DNA from 3 places in the Alteromonas sp. AWM4_230 genome. Region 1 is predicted to be linked to each of the others. Evidence: predicted binding sites of a transcription regulator. Region 1 holds the regulator's gene; each other region holds the start of a gene.
The links. The regulator LexA, encoded in region 1, represses DNA repair genes until DNA is damaged. The targets are predictions, from matches to a motif close to TACTGTATNNNNATACAGTA.

Region 1 (5,734 bases):
AATCCAAAAGCTCCAGTTATTCATGCGCGGCAATGCCATATCTGGGGCGCCGATCATCATGGGGATGAGCCAGTTTGCGAGCCCTGTAAAGGCAGGCATTACAGCACCAAACACCATGATAAGCCCATGCACCGTGGTCATTTGGTTAAAGAAGTTTGGCTCAACAATTTGCAAGCCAGGTTGGAACAATTCAGCGCGAATAACCATGGCCATTGCGCCGCCAACCAAAAACATGATGAAGGCAAACCACAGATACAGTGTGCCTATGTCTTTGTGGTTAGTGGTAAACAGCCAGCGCGTTATTCCCTTAGGAATATGGTCGTGATGTTCATGGTCATCATGTAGATGATCGCCATTTACTTGACCACTGTGAGGCGCAGAGGTATCTGGCGAAATAACTTCAGTTGCTTTGCTCATTTGTCTGCTCCTAGTTTCCGTTTGCCACTGCATTGACGTCTTTGGCCTGCACCATATCGCCCGTGTTATTGCCCCACGCATTGCGCTCGTAAGTGACTACCGCAGCAATTTCTTTAAGGCTCAGCATTTTGCTAAACGCTTGCATGGCTGTACCCGCCTTACCATGAAGTACAATGTCGATGTGACCTTGCTGATCCTCTAACGCCATCTTGCTGCCTTTAAGTGCTGGGAATACACCTGGTAAACCCTCACCATTTGGCATGTGGCACGCTGCACACGTAGCGTTGTAAACGCGCTCGCCTTCTTTCATCAATTCATCCATAGACATATTCATAGAAAGTAGACGCTGCTCTTCTTCTTTTGCTTTGCGAACAATTTCTTCTTGTTCACCCATCCATTTATCAAATTCAGCTGGCTCTTTAGCAATCACCACAACCGGCATATAGCCGTGGTCTTTTCCACAAAGCTCTGCGCACTGTCCGCGATAAATACCAGGCTCATTCACTTTGGCCCAAGACTCGTTAATAAAGCCCGGGTTGGCATCTTTTTTCACAGCAAAATCCGGGACCCACCACGAATGGATAACGTCGTCAGAGGTAATAAGAAAACGTACTTTTTTCCCAGTTGGAATAACTAACGGACGGTCAACTTCAAGCAGATAATTGTCGGTTTTTTGAAATTTGTTCTCTATTTGCTCACGCTGAGTAGCAAGCAGTGAGTAAAATTCTACGTCGCTGTCCATGTACTTGTAGTGCCACTTCCACTGTGAGCCTGTTACTAGCACAGTCATGTCAGGCTCAGACGTGTCCTCCATCGCAATAAGCGTGTTTGCCGCAGGCACAGCCATAAAGATGAGAATAAGAAAAGGTACAACGGTCCACGCTATTTCAACCTTCACGTTCTCATGAAAGTTAGCGGGCTTGGCGCCACGAGACTTTCTATGCAGATACATTGAGGCGAACATCACGCCAAAAACTACAACCGCGATACCTACACAAATGAAGAACATCAACATATGCAGATCATAGACCTGCCCACTGATGTCGGTAGCACCGCGTCTCAAATTAAGCGAAGAGGCTTCTTCACTAACTTCTTGTGCAAGAAGCAAAGGGGAGAAAAGCAAAAATGGTATTATTGAACACCACTTTGCAAAAACGGTCGTTAGTTGTTTCACTCAGCACCTCCGTAATAGCAAGACCAAAAACGCTGATTATTCTGCGCGCTGCCCTACCAAATGGTTTGCGAACGATTGACCCATCACCTCAACTTGTAAAACAAATTTAGAGTCATTGTTATTATTTTGTTAATCTCTGTATAAGAATTGCGCAATAATGTCGTGTCGTCTAGTCTTTTCTATTAAAAATTTAATGAAGAGGCTAATTTTTAACCATTTCTTGTGGCAGGCTTACGTTACAATTTTGTTGGAGAGGATATTGGGCGTGCTCGCGGCGCTTAAAAAATCAAACGCGCATTTTGAACGGGGTGTTGATGAGGATGAAGCTTCATTTGGTCATAAAATCAACAATTAACACATCGCTCGTCCTATTTTTCAAACAAACTTTCAAATAATAAATGTGTATTAGCCAATTCATTCTCGGGCCAAATAGCGCATATCTTTCGCACAATGGTGATGCCAGATTTCGTAGTTTTGAGACATACTAACAAACGCTAACCTAAGAAAATTAACTAAAATATGGTACTAAAAGGCATAAAAAAAGCGGCTAATACGCCGCTTTTGATTGAAGATGCTAAAACCTTACATCCAGTCGGCGTTTCTAATAACACCTACGGCAATACCTTCAATAGCAAAAGGCTCGCTGGCAAGGTCTACCTTAATTGGCGAAAACTCTTCGTTTTCAGCATGAAGTAAAACTTCACGACCGCGTTTCTCTAAACGCTTCACCGTAACGTCTTCATCCACCCGCGCGACCACTACCTGACCGTTGTGGACATCAGTCGTGCGATGCACAGCAAGAAGATCGCCATCCAAGATACCGATGTCCTTCATGCTCATGCCGTTTACACGAAGTAAAAAGTCTGCCTGAGGCTGAAACAAAGCAGGGTCGACCTTGTAGTGGGATTCTACATGCTCTTGCGCCAAAATTGGCTCACCAGCCGCCACGCGCCCTATTAGAGGCAAGCCTTCTTCTTCTGGTGCAGTATCCTCGAGGGGGATATTTAACTTAATACCACGCGAGGTACCAGGCAAAATTTCAATTACGCCCTTACGCGCCAATGCCTTCAAATGTTCTTCTGCTGCGTTGGCAGAACGAAAACCAAGTTGACGAGCTATTTCCGCGCGCGTAGGCGGCATTCCCGTTTCTTGCATGGTTGTTTTAATAAGTTCTAAAACTTCAGTTTGTCGAGCTGTGAGTGGGCGCATAAAAGACCTGTCTGTTCATACAGTTCCTGTAAGTATATACACCTAAAAGCAAATAACAAGCGCAAAATCTTGAAACTATGGAGCAAGCTGCATGGGGCTAGCACCTAGTATATAAAAACTAGGGGGCTTAAGGCTGTCAAATACGTGAAACCTCGCACAGCCTAAAGTTTTTATTACTCTAGAATAACTCGATTTCGGCCATTCTTTTTCGCCGTATATAGCAGTTTATCCGCTTTGGAAAGTAACACACTAAGGTCAAGATTCAAGCTATCCTCAGCAAAGACAGCACCAATACTTATTGTTACGAATATCGTGTCTTTCTTGTATTTAACTTCTGTTTTTTCAACAGCCTCTCGAAGTTTGTTAAATCGCCTTTCTTCGTCTCTTTTGTTGTCTGAAATTGCTACTATCGCAAACTCTTCTCCACCAAGACGTGAAACAATATCGGGCTCCACATAATATTCTTCGATGAGGTGGGCTACCGAAATTAGTGCTTGGTCTCCTGCATCATGTCCATAAGTATCGTTAACCTTTTTAAAGTGGTCTATATCGATTACCGCTACGCTCACTCTATTGCTTTGTGCAGAGAGCTGATGGCATTTATCAACGAAAGCTCGTCGATTGTACAGCCCAGTTAGCGAGTCAGTCATGGCCAGCTTACGCAACTTCTCCTCAGCTATCGCGCGTGATTCTTCCAGTTCAACCGCATAGAAAAGACCGGCTAATGCATCTAATAGAGGTTGCAAAAACTCAGCATCATCGAAGGTGTAGGGCTCGAACTTATTGGCTAAACCAATCATGCCCACCACTCTATCTTTGATCTTAATCGGTAGCCCTAAAAATCGACTAATGCGGGGGTGCCCTTGGGGCACCCCTTTTGAGTTTGGATGACTTCCTGAGGCATTACTAATCGTTACCTCACCGGTTAGAATTGTGGTACCGAAAAGGTTATCGAAACTGCTGAAATACAAGTTTCGCTTTTTGTACTCGTTGTATTGCGTAAAGCTGCTGCTGTCCCAGACTATTTCAGAAATAGCATGAATAAACAGCTTCGATGCATCGCCTTCACCTTTCATTTGCCCAATGAAAGCGAACTGACTATCCGAGATATCAATAAGCTCGGGTAATACCGTTTGGCAGGCCATGGTTAAATCGTTGTTCTGAAGATAAGAGGCACGGGTTTTATTTATAAATTGAAGTAGTTGGGTTTTCTTTTTCTCATGAAGCTCACTTTCCATTCTCTGCGTAATGTCGCGATGAATACCAGCAACGCGAATAGCCTTACCCGTAACGTCAGATTCGACGGTTTTTCCATAGGTTTCAACCCAAACCCACGCGCCGTTAGTATGTTTCATGCGAAACGTGGTATTGAAAACCTTACTTTTACCAATGATGTGCTCGTTTAATTGTTTTTCTACTTTTACATAGTCCGCAGGGTGAATTAACTGCCTGAAAAAGCGAGAGCTGGTATCATAGTACTCATATTCCATACCGACGATATCACACCAACGCTTGTTTACTTGGTTTACATCAGCGGCCAAATTCCAATCCCACGTGCCCAATTCAGAGGCTTCCAATAACAGCCGCATGCGCTGGTTTGTTTTGTTGAGCTTGTCTTCCACATATTTCTGATCGCTGGTGTCAAATAAGAACGCCTGAACTGAAGACAACATACCGTCTTCACGGAAACTCGCCGTAGAGATCATACTTACCCAAATGGTACGTGTGGGCGTAGCTATTTGAAGACGACAGGTATGCGTTTCCACGCCCTCCATATGCGCCTGCATGGCAAATGTAAAGTCGCCCTCAGCGTCTTGTGTTAAAACATCGCCAAGCTCGACTGCGCCGCACAGTAAGTCTTGTGCCGATATACCCAACACACTCTCACTATTTTTTGAGATATGAACCAGTTTGAGCGACGTAGTATTTCGCCACGTAGCCAGAACAATAGGGGACTTTTCTATTAGCCCATGCTCACGCTTGAGTGCTTCATGCTCTTTAGAAAGAGAAATATGCTGGCTAACAAGCGCTCCAATTCTATTCAGCACTTCAAGATATTTGGCATCAATTTCTCGAGGAACAGTATCGATAAGACAGACAGCACCAATAATCTCATCATTAATTTCAATGGGAGTTCCTGCATAAAAGCAGATGTGCGGCTCACCCGTAACTAATGGATTATCTTTAAACTTGGGGTCCTCGTGGGCATTGTTAACAACAACTTGTTTGCGCTCTTCTACAACACAACTGCAAAAGGCATGCTCACGGCTCACTTTAGAAAGTGTAGTTCCATATCGCGCTTTGAATGTTTCTTCAAATTCACCAACAATTCCTATTAGCGCGATAGGCACCTTATATGCCCCTGCTAACACAACCATAAGGTCGTCAAGATCTAACGGCACCTCATCACTGAGCAAAAAGTCATCAATCGTCTTTAACCGGTTTTGTTCATCCACTACTACATGCTCACATTCATTAACCCTTATAAAAGTAGTAATTATCAAAGCTTATAGCAATTTAAATACTTCTAATGTTGCATTGCTAAAAGGGTCAGTGAGCCTTACCCTAAACAAAGTTACGAAGATATAAAAATACAGGCGCTTATGAATTTCATGAACTTACCGCTAGGTAGGGAGTCTGTAAAACAAGCAAATCAATAACAATGGCTCGTCGCGAGATTGTGACGCGATTGTGTTACACTTCACCCGTTTTTATTTCATAGGATTACATAATTCATGTCGTGGATGCGAAAAGCCCTTCTGTCGGTATTTCATTATCCTGTTAAGTTACTGGTTAAAGCTCACAGTATTCCAGTTAACGTTGAAACCGAATTAGGAATAGATAAGAGCAAGCCTATTGTTTATCTACTTCCCACTAACTCAGTGACCGACCAGCTTGCGCTGAGAATGTCGACTAAATACCTAGGCCTTCCTA
Region 2 (5,734 bases), 300 kb from region 1:
AGCACTGACGAGTTCTTCTAAGTTTTCTAGTCGAGCCTGAGCCTTTTCACCACGCTCAGCCTGGTACATGGCGTACAGACCAGATTGGCGAATGGCTTTATCAGCCTGTTGGTCAAGCGGTTCGTCTAATGTGGCTTGTTCAAGCTCTGTAATGAGTAATACAAAGCTTTGCATAGCGTTTAACGCACGGCCTTTAAAGCCACCTTCGTTTATAAGCAGCTGGCTGGCTTGCCACATAGAACAGTTATGCATACGTGCAGTGTCGCGTACTTGCGATAGGGTTTTCTCACCAATACCGCGACTTGGGGTGTTTACCACACGTTCAAAAGCCGCGTCATCGTGGGGGTGGCTTACCATGCGCATATAGCCAAGCGCATCTTTAATTTCTTGGCGTTCGAAGAAGCGCAAGCCACCGTAAATGCGATAGGCCAACCCTTCGTGTAATAAAGCTTCTTCCAGTACACGGGACTGAGCGTTGTTTCTATAAAGAATAGCGGTGTCGCTAAGGGCGTTGCCTTGATTTAGCCAGTCTTTAATTTTAGACACGATAAAGCGGGCTTCGTCGAGTTCGTTAAAACCGGCATAGACAGAGATAAGCTCGCCCTGAGCGTCTTCTGTCCACAGCTCTTTCCCTAACCGGCCTGTATTGTTGTCGATAACCGTGTTCGCCGCTTTCAAAATGTTCCCGGTAGAACGGTAATTCTGCTCAAGGCGAATAGTGGTAGGCTCATTAAAGTCTTTTAGGAAATGCTGAATATTATCTACGTTTGCACCGCGCCAGCCGTAAATAGACTGATCGTCGTCGCCAACAATCATAATGTTGTTATTGTCACCGCTACACAGCATACGAAGCCATGCATACTGGATATTGTTGGTATCTTGGAATTCGTCAACTAACACAGCACGGAAACGGCGCTGATAGTGAGCCAACACTTCAGGGTTCTTTGCCCATAACTCATGAGCGCGTAGTAAAAGCTCGGCAAAATCAACTAAGCCTGAACGGTCGCAGGCGTCTTGATATGCTGCGTAGACTTCACGCATGGTCTTTTGGATATGATCGCCATGGGTCTCGATATGCTGAGGACGCAGGCCTTCGTCTTTATTGCCGTTTATGTACCACTGGATTTGACGCGGGGCCCAATGCTTTTCATCTAAATTCATGGCTTTTAGAATGCGGCGAATTAAACGGTATTGATCGTCAGAATCGATAATCTGAAAGTTTTCAGGCAAGTTAGCTTCAGCGTGGTGTGCGCGTAATAGGCGATGCGCAAGCCCGTGGAAGGTACCAATCCACATATTGTGCAGGCTGCGACCCATCAACGACTCAATACGGCCGCGCATTTCTTTTGCTGCTTTATTGGTAAAGGTAACCGCGAGAATAGAAAAAGGTGCGATGTTTTCGACTTCCATCAACCACGCAATGCGATGCACTAATACACGGGTTTTACCACTACCTGCGCCAGCTAATACTAGGGCATTTGATAATGGGGCTGCTACTGCTTCACGCTGTTTGTCGTTAAGCTCGTCTAGCAGTCGAGATACATCCATAGTGTGGTACCTGTTAGTTGATAGTGTTATACATTCAGCAGCGGGCTATTATGCCATCTGACTGTTAATTTATACAGTCCAGTTTTTTACCGTTTTCGTTAAGTAAAAGCGCGGTTATTTGGGTATTTAAGATGTGCAGTTATACGGGGCTTTTAATGAAAGAAATAGGTGTTTTAACCGTTCTAATTAAAATGTTACAGTGCTTAATGTTGCCAAAGGCAGACCCAAAAGTGCACAACTGGAAGGTACAGTTATTAGCTATAACGAATTAATACGATAAATTGATCGAATTATGCGCTTGGCAGGTATCACATCGGTATTGCATCACGCCAAACTCGGGTAAACTTTCTGCTCTTTTACTTTGGCAACCTCTGCACTTTCATACAAGGCGAGAGTTAGTCAAAAAGTTGAGCCATTTTAGGCAAGCTGAAAAAGCACACGGCCCCAATTTATTAACGACGTACATTGGCACACAACCAGCTCACTAACAGCACATTAACGGGATATGCTCATGACCGCACTCTCTACGCCCATCGATTTCTGGTCGACGCTTAAACAAGAAGCGCAAATTGTTGCTGAAAACGAACCTTTGCTATCTAGCTATGTGCATGCCAGTGTTCTTGCGCATCATAATTTTGAGTCGTCGCTAAGCTTCATTTTGTCAAACAAAATGGCAGATGACGTGATGCCTGCGCTTGCTATACGTGAGGTGTTCGACGAAGCCTACTTGTTAGAGCCAGGTATTAGCGAGGCAGCCATTGCTGATATTATGGCGATTAATGCACGTGATGCCGCAGTGAACGATTACCTTACTCCTTTACTGCACTTTAAAGGTTTCCATGCCGTGCAGGTGCATAGAATGGCGCACTATCTTTGGCTTCACGGGCGCCACCAATTAGCCTTATTTTTGCAAAGCCGCAATTCATCAAGCTTTGGTGTAGACATTCACCCAGCAGCGCGAATTGGTAAGGGCGTTATGTTCGATCACGCAACTGGTATTGTGGTGGGCGAGACTGCGGTGGTAGAAGATAATGTGTCTATTTTGCAGAGCGTTACGTTAGGCGGTACGGGTAATGAGTCGGGCGACCGTCACCCCAAAATTCGCCAAGGCGTATTAATTGGCGCAGGTGCCAAAATTCTAGGGAATATCGAAATCGGCGAAGGTTCGAAAGTCGGCGCTGGTAGCGTTGTACTGAACAGTGTTCCAGCCCACGTTACCGTGGTGGGCGTGCCAGCAAAAGTGGTTGGGAGACCGGTTTGTCAAAGCCCCTGCGAGTCCATGCGCCAAAACGTCCTAGAAGATAACTAAAGCTGTGGGGTCAGAGTCCTGACTCTGACCCCATTATTCACAGGAAGTGGGTTAACTCGTTGAGGTTGTCTAGTGCTACATGAGGCAATACGCTTACAGGTTCGTTCGCTAGTGTCATGGGTCTGTTACAGGCAAACCATGCTGCTTGATAGCCAGCGTTAATTGCTCCTTGTACATCCTTGATAATATTGTCGCCTACATGAAGAATGTGTTTCGGTGCAATGTGTAAACGTGCTGCGGCTTCATCAAACATGTCTCGGGCCGGTTTCATAGGGCGCGATGTGCTGGCGTGAAGAATGGTTTCAAAATAACCATCAATCCCTATTTTTTCTGCGTTTACATTACCATTAGTAATGCCGATAAGCGGTAGTTGACTACTTACTGCCTTAAGGGCTGCGTGTACATCGTCAGTCAATTCAAAGTTACTTCTTGAGTCGTAAAAGCAGTTAAAGCAGGCCTCTACCGCATCACTAAGTTCACCACTGTTGGTCAGGTCTGTTTTTAACTCTTTGGGAGCCGTATTCGATAGTGCGGCGGTAAGTACTACACGCCTAAGCTGCCCCATATCAGAGGCTAAGCGCAGATCCTTTTTTATGGCAGCTCGCTTAAGTGCTAGCCAGTCGTTAGCCGACAACGCGGCGGCCGACTTGTGGTGCTTAGCAATATGCGCTTGAAGTGCTTCCTCGGCCCGTCGAATAATAGGTCCGTTATTGTAAAGGGTGTCGTCAAGGTCGAAGGTCATTGCCTGGACTTTGTTAATTGACCTGAAAAACTGCATGGTGAAACCTTAGGTTAGCCTTATTTCTTGTGCGCCCGCGGATGAGCGGCGTCATATACATTGGCGAGATGCTGGAAGTCGAGGTGAGTATAAACTTGTGTTGTCGATAAGTTAGCGTGACCTAAAAGCTCTTGAACCGCACGCAAATCGCCACTTGATTCTAATACGTGAGTAGCAAAAGAATGGCGCAGTTTGTGGGGGCTTACTTTTTGCGAAAGCGACTGGTCTTGCGCCATTTTATCTAAACGATTTGCAACTTGCCTGTTCGATATACGGGTTTTACGCTTACTGACAAATACTGCGCTTTCATACGGGGAAGCGTAGGCAGGACGTACTTTCAACCATGCGTTTAGCGCTTTTTGCGCGTGCCGGCCTAATGGCAGTATACGTTGTTTACTTCCTTTACCCATGACCTTCACCGTACCGTCTTTTAAACAGTCGGCTAAATTAAGCCCGGTAAGTTCGCTTAAGCGCAGGCCGCAACCATAAAGCAGTTCAAACATGGCAACATCTCTTAACTGCATGCCTTCATCATCGTCACTGCTTCGAGGCGAGGCATTAAGTAACTGCTGCATCTCATCCACGCTTAGCTGCTTAGGTAACGGCTTTCCTTGTTTCGGGGCTTGGATGCCTTCAACAGGGTTGCTGAATAGCTGTTGATGGTCAATAAGGTATTGGCAGAATGTTCTTAGGGCCGATAGTCTAAGGGCAATACTACGCGGGCTATGCCCAGACATTTTTGCATCAGCCATAACACGCTTAATATCGCTTGGCGTGAGCCCAGACCATTCGTACAGCCCAAGTAGCTTTGCCACTTCGGTTAGCTGGCGCTGATAATTTTTGATGGTGTGTAGGGATAAACCGCGCTCTACCTGCAAATGAAGTAGAAATTTATCGAGCCATTGCTGACACGGTTCGCTGATTAAGGCGTCCGTAGACACGGCACCTAATATCCCATCATTTCAGGCAAGATGATATTTAGCACTTGCTGAAGCTGTTGAAGCAAGAGGGTATCCATATCTGGCGTAAAGTGGCTGGCGTCGCTGCTGCTAATGCCCAAAATACCTAATTCACGGTTGTCACCAAGTAGCATTAATGCGACAGATTCCGCAGGACTTTCGCCGAAAAGAAGCTGACGTTCATGCTGTGACAAACGACCAAAGAAGAAGTTGGTATTTTTAAAGCGCTTTTCCGTAAACAGGCGTTGTTGCAGTTCAGGGATGGCATGGGGCCCTTTAAAGCTTTTTATCACCGCAGAGGACAACTGCAAACGCTCTTGCAGCACATCTTCTAAGGTAAACTGCACTTCGGCAACACTTTCACAGCGCAGTAGCTGCACGTTCAAGTCGGTATAAACGCGATATATTTTTTCGTTTTGCTTAGCTATGGTAACCAGTTGGTTTAGCTTGAAATTTAGCTGCCTGACTTTTTGTCTAAGCTGTTCACTTTGAATTTCGACAAGTGAAACACTGCCTTTGTGTTCATGGGGAAGCTTAATTTTTTCAAGAAGGTCGGCATGCTCGGCAAAGAACTCAGGGTTTTGTAATAAGAACGCGCGCACATCAGCATTCGACAATTCCGTTGTGTCGTTAAATGGCTCAATTAATTGCGTGGCGTTAGATTGCCCTGATACTTCGCTCATAAATTTATATGTCCGTCATATACGTGTTCGGCAGGCCCTGTCATTTTTAACACGTTATCTGGGCCAGGCCAGCGTATACGTAAGCTGCCTCCGGGCAAGTCTACCCGTACGTCTTTACTTAATTTACCCTGTATTTGACCAATTGCAACTGCTGCACATGCACCGCTGCCGCAGGCCAAGGTTTCACCCGAACCACGCTCAAATACGCGAAGTTTGATATGCGAATCGTTAATTATCTGCATAAAGCCAACGTTTACGCCTTCTGGAAAGCGTTCGTGCTTTTCAACAAGCGGGCCAATTTCGGCGACATTGGCCGTATTCACATCGTCTACTTCCATAACGCAATGAGGGTTGCCCATTGACGCTGAGCCAATAAACAAGGTGCGCTCGCCCACACGCAAAATATACGTGTTCTCTTGCTTGTTGGCTGTAAGCGGAATGTTCGCAGGTTCAAACT
Region 3 (5,734 bases), 2.3 Mb from region 1:
CGGGTTCATACCAGGCGACATAATGCTCTTGCCCCTCTAGGTTTATTTCTCTGAACCTCAGGAAGGCACTCATTTTGTACGCATCACGTTTTACTGCTTTCGCCATGGCGAAAAGCTGGATAACATCGTCGTCAGTTTTCATTTGAATGAGTTGCTTATTTTCATAAACGACACGCCACAATATCCGGTAACAAAGCGCAAATCGGTTATCATCGTTATGGCACAGGGCGTACTTTAAAAGCATTACCGTAGATTTAGGAATACTAAGGTTGCTTCGCGGCCTTTTGCTTTCGTATGGCTCAGCACCACTACCGAACAGATCGTCTTGTACTGAATGAGCGCTCTGCCAAATAATATGTTCAGGGGAGATACGCTCAGCAATGCACTCTCGCGAGGCTTCCCGCCATTCATCAAAGCCAGGTACTGAAGTAATGGTAATGGTCTTCATATAAAGCTACCTTTTAGACTACGGCTGAACCTAGCAGCATTAACAACCCACTCAAGCGCTAAACAACTCAAACTGTTTAGGCTGTTTAAACTGAAGCTCGAAATTATTACTGTCGAGTAAATGGATATCAGGGAAGTAATCTCCAACACTGATAAAAGGCTTCAACTTTTTAAGAGGTAGCCGCATTTTAGTAAGGTCGATCCAGTTAAGCTTTGTATTACGCCTTATAGATAAAATCTTTTGTACCGTTCGCGCTCCAAGACCGGGAACGCGCAGCAGCATCTGCTTGTCAGCTTTGTTTAAATCGATAGGAAACAGATGACGGTTACGTAGTGCCCATGCAAGCTTCGGGTCATAGTCCATATCTAACATGTCGTCTTGTAAGATTTCATCTAAGCCAAAACCATAGAAACGCAAGAGCCAATCTGCTTGATACAGCCGGTGCTCTCGTATCAATGGCGCAGGTTTCAGCGGTAAAACTTCCGAAGCATCAGGAATAGGGGAAAATGCAGAGTAATACACGCGACGAAGTTTTTGATCGCTGTAGAGCTTTACGCTTGTACCTAAAATGGTTTTATCGTTTGACCCATCGGCACCTATAATCATTTGCGTAGACTGCCCGCCTGGGGCGAAACGGGGAGGGCGCTTACCCGAATATGTCTTGTCAACTTTATGTTCTGCAATTTTTTCTTTTAACGTATTCATCGAACCGTGAATATCGCCAAGATCTTTCTCTGGTGCATACTTGTTTAACGAAGACTGTGTAGGCATTTCCACATTAATACTAAGTCTGTCAGCATAAAGCCCTGCTTCTGCTTGTAATTCTGGCGACGCGTTCGGGATAGTTTTAAGGTGGATATATCCCTTAAATCCGTGATCAAGACGTAGCGACTTTGCAATACGTACCATGCTTTCCATGGTGATATCGGGCGAGCCCACAATTCCAGAGCTTAGAAACAAACCCTCAATGTAATTGCGCTTATAAAAATTTAGGGTTAAATCTACCGTTTCTTTAACGGTGAACCGCGCCCGTTGAACATTGCTTGAAACCCTATTAATGCAATAATGGCAATCATAAATACAGTAGTTTGTCATAAGGATCTTAAGCAGCGAAACACACCTTCCATCAGGTGTGAAGCTATGGCATATTCCCGAGCCACCGGTAAGCGAACCTATACCGGTCTTTTCGGTTTTTCCAGCTTGTCGTTTACCTGCTGAACCACTCGCGCAAGACGCGTCGTACTTGGCCGCATCGGAAAGAATTTCAAGTTTTTGTATCAGTCTGTCATACATCGCCGATGTTTACTTCCTTTAACCAATTACATTCAAGCAGCCTAGTATTTTTCACCAAATCATGGATACGGGAATTTTTTTGGGCATAGGCTACGTGGTATTGCGTTATAGCATGTATATATATACAGTACAATTGATCACGGCGACAGAAGGGTAAGATTTAATATTAGCCTTAGCAGGATATGGCATAGATGCATGGGTTTGTGGGCATGAATTACCAGTGGTAATAAAGGTAGGTTTGCTTTTAAAAGAACTAATATGTCACTGGATTTCAAAAGCCAATATACTTAGAAAGTTCATCTCGAATATTTTCGTACTTTTCTTTGTACGGTGCTTTGAGCGTCATGTCATCAATAAGCTTAAATAAACGCTTACATTCGTTTATTAACTTCATTTCTGCCTTATCTTCTTTTATGGCTATTTGAAGAAGACATTGAAGCAGGTTAAGTGCAACACCTGTATTAACAGGTGCGAAACCCTGAGCTAGGGCAAACGAGGCTTTAGCACGTTCAAAGTCTTGTTGCTGGTAGTGTTGAATGCCTTCACGGTTAAACTGCTGATAACTAGCAAGGCTTTTTTGTGCTTTTTGCGCTTGTGTCTTTAGCATGTAAGAACTATTTTGGTCGAGTTCTTCACCTCTCGATGAAAGTAGAGAATTCAGCTGCAGCGCGTCGTCGAACTCTCCCAGTTTATACATAACGTTAATACTATCTGGAATGAACGCTGTAGGTACTTCTGCGTATTTGTCATCAAGCTGTATTTGCGATGTATTGAGATGACGCTTTGCATCAATCAGCTTCCCATCAATCGCGCTTATCCTTGCATTTACAATATTGCCAAAAATTTCTACATCGAACTCCCTGTCGATTTTATACAGGTGCTCATCAAACTTACCCCGCTGTAATGTGAGTAAGGCTTCTTGCTGATACTTATTGCGCTGGCTTTTGTCATCAGCAGATTCAGCGACATCAAGTAAACTACGTATCATTGTGCACCAATGTAAACTTGCTTTATGTACAGTGCGTTTTGATAGGTTCCAAATTGCTTGGCTAGAGTTGGCTGCTAGTACTAAATCGTCATTTTCCCGACCAATTTCACAAGCCTTAAAATGACGAGGTAATGAAAAGGGCGACAGCTTGATAGCTTCCTTAATCGCATCAAGGGCTTTTTCACCCGCTTCCAAGGCGTGGTGTGCCTGCGCAAGAATATCATGAGCATCAGCATTGAATCGGTTGCGTTTTAACGTTTTCTTGGCAATGGATATCGCTTTTTCATAATCGTTCAACAGCAAGTAGGTTCTACCTATTGCTATTTGTGCCCATAGTACAGGTCTACCTTCGATATACTCTTTTAATACATCTAGAGCTTTTTGAGGTTGAGAGATGCGCCAATAGAGTTCAACTAGCAGTTGTTCGCAGTGTCCTTTGTAGTGCTGGGGGTTTTCTAAAAGAGTCTCAATATGATCTACGGCGCTATTGTATTCATCTTGCTCTATTAAGTTGAACGCTTGCTGAAGAAATTGTCGTTTTTGCCATGCACGAACAATGCGAGACTTTAACTGTACTTGTGAGAAGGGCTTTATTAGAAAATCGTCTGGGCGGCGTTCAATACTGCCAAGCACAACCGGTCGAGCACTATCAGCACTGATAAGAATAAATACTGAGGTGGGGTTAATAAGCCTTCGCGTGCGCAGCTCTTCTATGAGTTCATAGCCATTTTTGGTATCAGCGCCCAAGTGTAAGTCACAAATGACAATATCAAATTTGTGCTTTTTACACAGCGATACCGCCTGTTCAGCAGAAGATTTAGTGACGACATCAGACGCCCCCATTGAATGCATTAGCCCTTTCAAAAGAAGAAGGAAAGGACGTTGGTCCTCAACAATCAGTACTTGTTTGTTGCCAAATTGCATTTCGAATCCGTGAATAAACCCGCTATCAGTTAGTAGAAGTATATCTAACTTTAGAAAATAAGCTTAAGAAAAACATTATCTTGCCGACAACATACGTATACAACAACAGCATTGTGTACATATGTCGCCAGATTTAGCCTCAGCAAATGAACAAACAACACTAGACCCCAGTATTTACTGGGAGCGAAGTGGTGTACTTGCTCGAGCGTCATCGCAGGGGGCATTGTTCTCGTTATACCTTGCAATGCAGCAACATAGCGTAGCTGAGCCGTTTGAAATTGAAGCGGCAACGTCAAACGCTAAGACCCAAAATAGTATAGAAGCGCAACTTGCGGCGTTAAATCACTATAGGCGACCGTCATTGTCGGTCAGCGAAAATGAGTGGACAGACATGCATGTGCACTCAAATTTAATCGCTACTGACTATGAAAGTGCACGCCTTTTTCTTAGTATGAAACCCGCGCCGTTAGCTCAAACCGATGACGCAAAGCGCATCCCCGATGACGTTGTAGACAACTGCAGCCTAGCTACCCAGAAACGATTGAAAAAGCAGTATGACAACGCCATAAAAGAAGATAATACGTTACTTTACGATGTTATATCTTCTCAAGGCGACGCCGATGACGAGAAATATGGGAAAGATAAGCACCAAGCTACAACGCCAGACTTTTCTTCATTTGAAAATATCGCCTAGTTTTTAACGCTCAGTTTTGTTATATTCCGCGCCGCATTTTTGCACTGGTCTTACGCTCCAATCAGCAAAGGTTAAAATATGTCTAAATATATTGTATGCGCAATGTATAAATTTGTTGCGCTTGAAAACTTTAAAGAAATCCGCCAGCCGCTTCTAGAAGCTATGGAAGCAAATGGTATCAAAGGTACACTTCTTCTTGCCCACGAAGGCATTAATGGCACTGTTTCAGGTACTCGCGAGGGTATCGACGCATTGCTCGCTTATCTGAATAGCGATGAGCGTATCAATCCTATCTCTTACAAAGAATCACTTCACGACGAACAGCCGTTCTATCGCACTAAGGTGAAACTTAAAAAAGAAATAGTGACCATGGGCGTTGAAGGTATCGACCCTCGCCAAACCGTAGGTACATACGTTAAGCCTAAAGACTGGAATGCACTGATAAGCGACCCAGATGTAACCGTAATCGACACCCGAAACGGTTATGAAATAGAAATTGGTACTTTCAAGAACGCCATCGACCCTAAAACCGACACGTTTCGTGAATTCCCGGAATACGTAGAAAAAGAACTCGACCCGACAAAAAACAAGAAAGTAGCCATGTTCTGTACCGGCGGCATTCGCTGTGAAAAATCGACAGCCTATTTGAAAGAGCAGGGGTTTGAAGAGGTTTACCACTTAGAAGGCGGCATTTTACAGTATCTTGAAGATGTACCAAAAGAAGAGTCTATGTGGGAAGGCGATTGTTTTGTATTCGATAATCGCGTTGCAGTAAACCACGACCTTGAAAAGAGTCATTACGAACAGTGCTACGCGTGTCGACTTCCTATTACCGCAGAAGACAAACAGAGCGATAAATATGAGCCTGGCGTAAGCTGCCCTCATTGCTACGGCACACATACTGACGAACAAATTGCTCGCTTTAGAGAGCGCGAAAAGCAGGTTCAGTTAGCGAAAGAGCGTCAGCAGGAACACGTAGGTACTGAAGCGCGTTTGACCATGGAACAAAAGCGTAAGGAAAAAGCAGAAGCTCAACGTTTACGCGCACTTAAAGCAAAAGAAAATCAGGCGTAGACAGTCAGAAAGAAGGGCGTTACACTCGTGTTTATTGCAGTTGAAATAAGGAATGCGAGTGGACACTCAACTTTCAGAATCTAAAATTGAAGAAATTAGAAAGGACTTCAGCTTTTTCGATCGTGATGGCAATGGCCAAATCGATTTACCTGAGTTCATCGAGCTTCTAACCGTAATTTCACCAAAGACTAAAGCTAGCCACGTACAGGAAGGCTTTAAGCTTATCGATAGTAACGACGATGGTTACATCGACTTTGAAGAGTTTTTGGAGTGGTGGCAAGAAGGGTGGTGGGAGTACTAAGTTTACTTAGTA

Region 2: the regulator LexA is predicted to act here: its motif matches at 1,608-1,627, upstream of uvrD (DNA helicase II).
Region 3: the regulator LexA is predicted to act here: its motif matches at 1,852-1,871, upstream of ACXACS_RS11825 (putative DNA modification/repair radical SAM protein).

What each region holds. Positions count from the first base shown of each region.
Region 1 is NZ_JBSWTB010000001.1:487,781-493,514, reverse strand. It holds gene ctaD (cytochrome c oxidase subunit I) at 1-417, opposite strand, end outside; gene coxB (cytochrome c oxidase subunit II) at 428-1,591, opposite strand; gene lexA (transcriptional repressor LexA) at 2,174-2,800, opposite strand; gene ACXACS_RS02090 (sensor domain-containing diguanylate cyclase) at 2,974-5,256, opposite strand; gene plsB (glycerol-3-phosphate 1-O-acyltransferase PlsB) at 5,536-5,734, shown strand, end outside.
Region 2 is NZ_JBSWTB010000001.1:192,224-197,957, reverse strand. It holds gene uvrD (DNA helicase II) at 1-1,548, opposite strand, end outside; gene cysE (serine O-acetyltransferase) at 2,060-2,857, shown strand; gene ACXACS_RS00805 (HAD-IA family hydrolase) at 2,895-3,635, opposite strand; gene xerC (tyrosine recombinase XerC) at 3,656-4,576, opposite strand; gene ACXACS_RS00795 (DUF484 family protein) at 4,582-5,277, opposite strand; gene dapF (diaminopimelate epimerase) at 5,274-5,734, opposite strand, start outside.
Region 3 is NZ_JBSWTB010000001.1:2,744,926-2,750,659, reverse strand. It holds gene ACXACS_RS11830 (TIGR03915 family putative DNA repair protein) at 1-448, opposite strand, end outside; gene ACXACS_RS11825 (putative DNA modification/repair radical SAM protein) at 500-1,741, opposite strand; gene ACXACS_RS11820 (response regulator) at 2,013-3,653, opposite strand; gene ACXACS_RS11815 (VC2046/SO_2500 family protein) at 3,775-4,347, shown strand; gene trhO (oxygen-dependent tRNA uridine(34) hydroxylase TrhO) at 4,426-5,421, shown strand; gene ACXACS_RS11805 (EF-hand domain-containing protein) at 5,480-5,722, shown strand.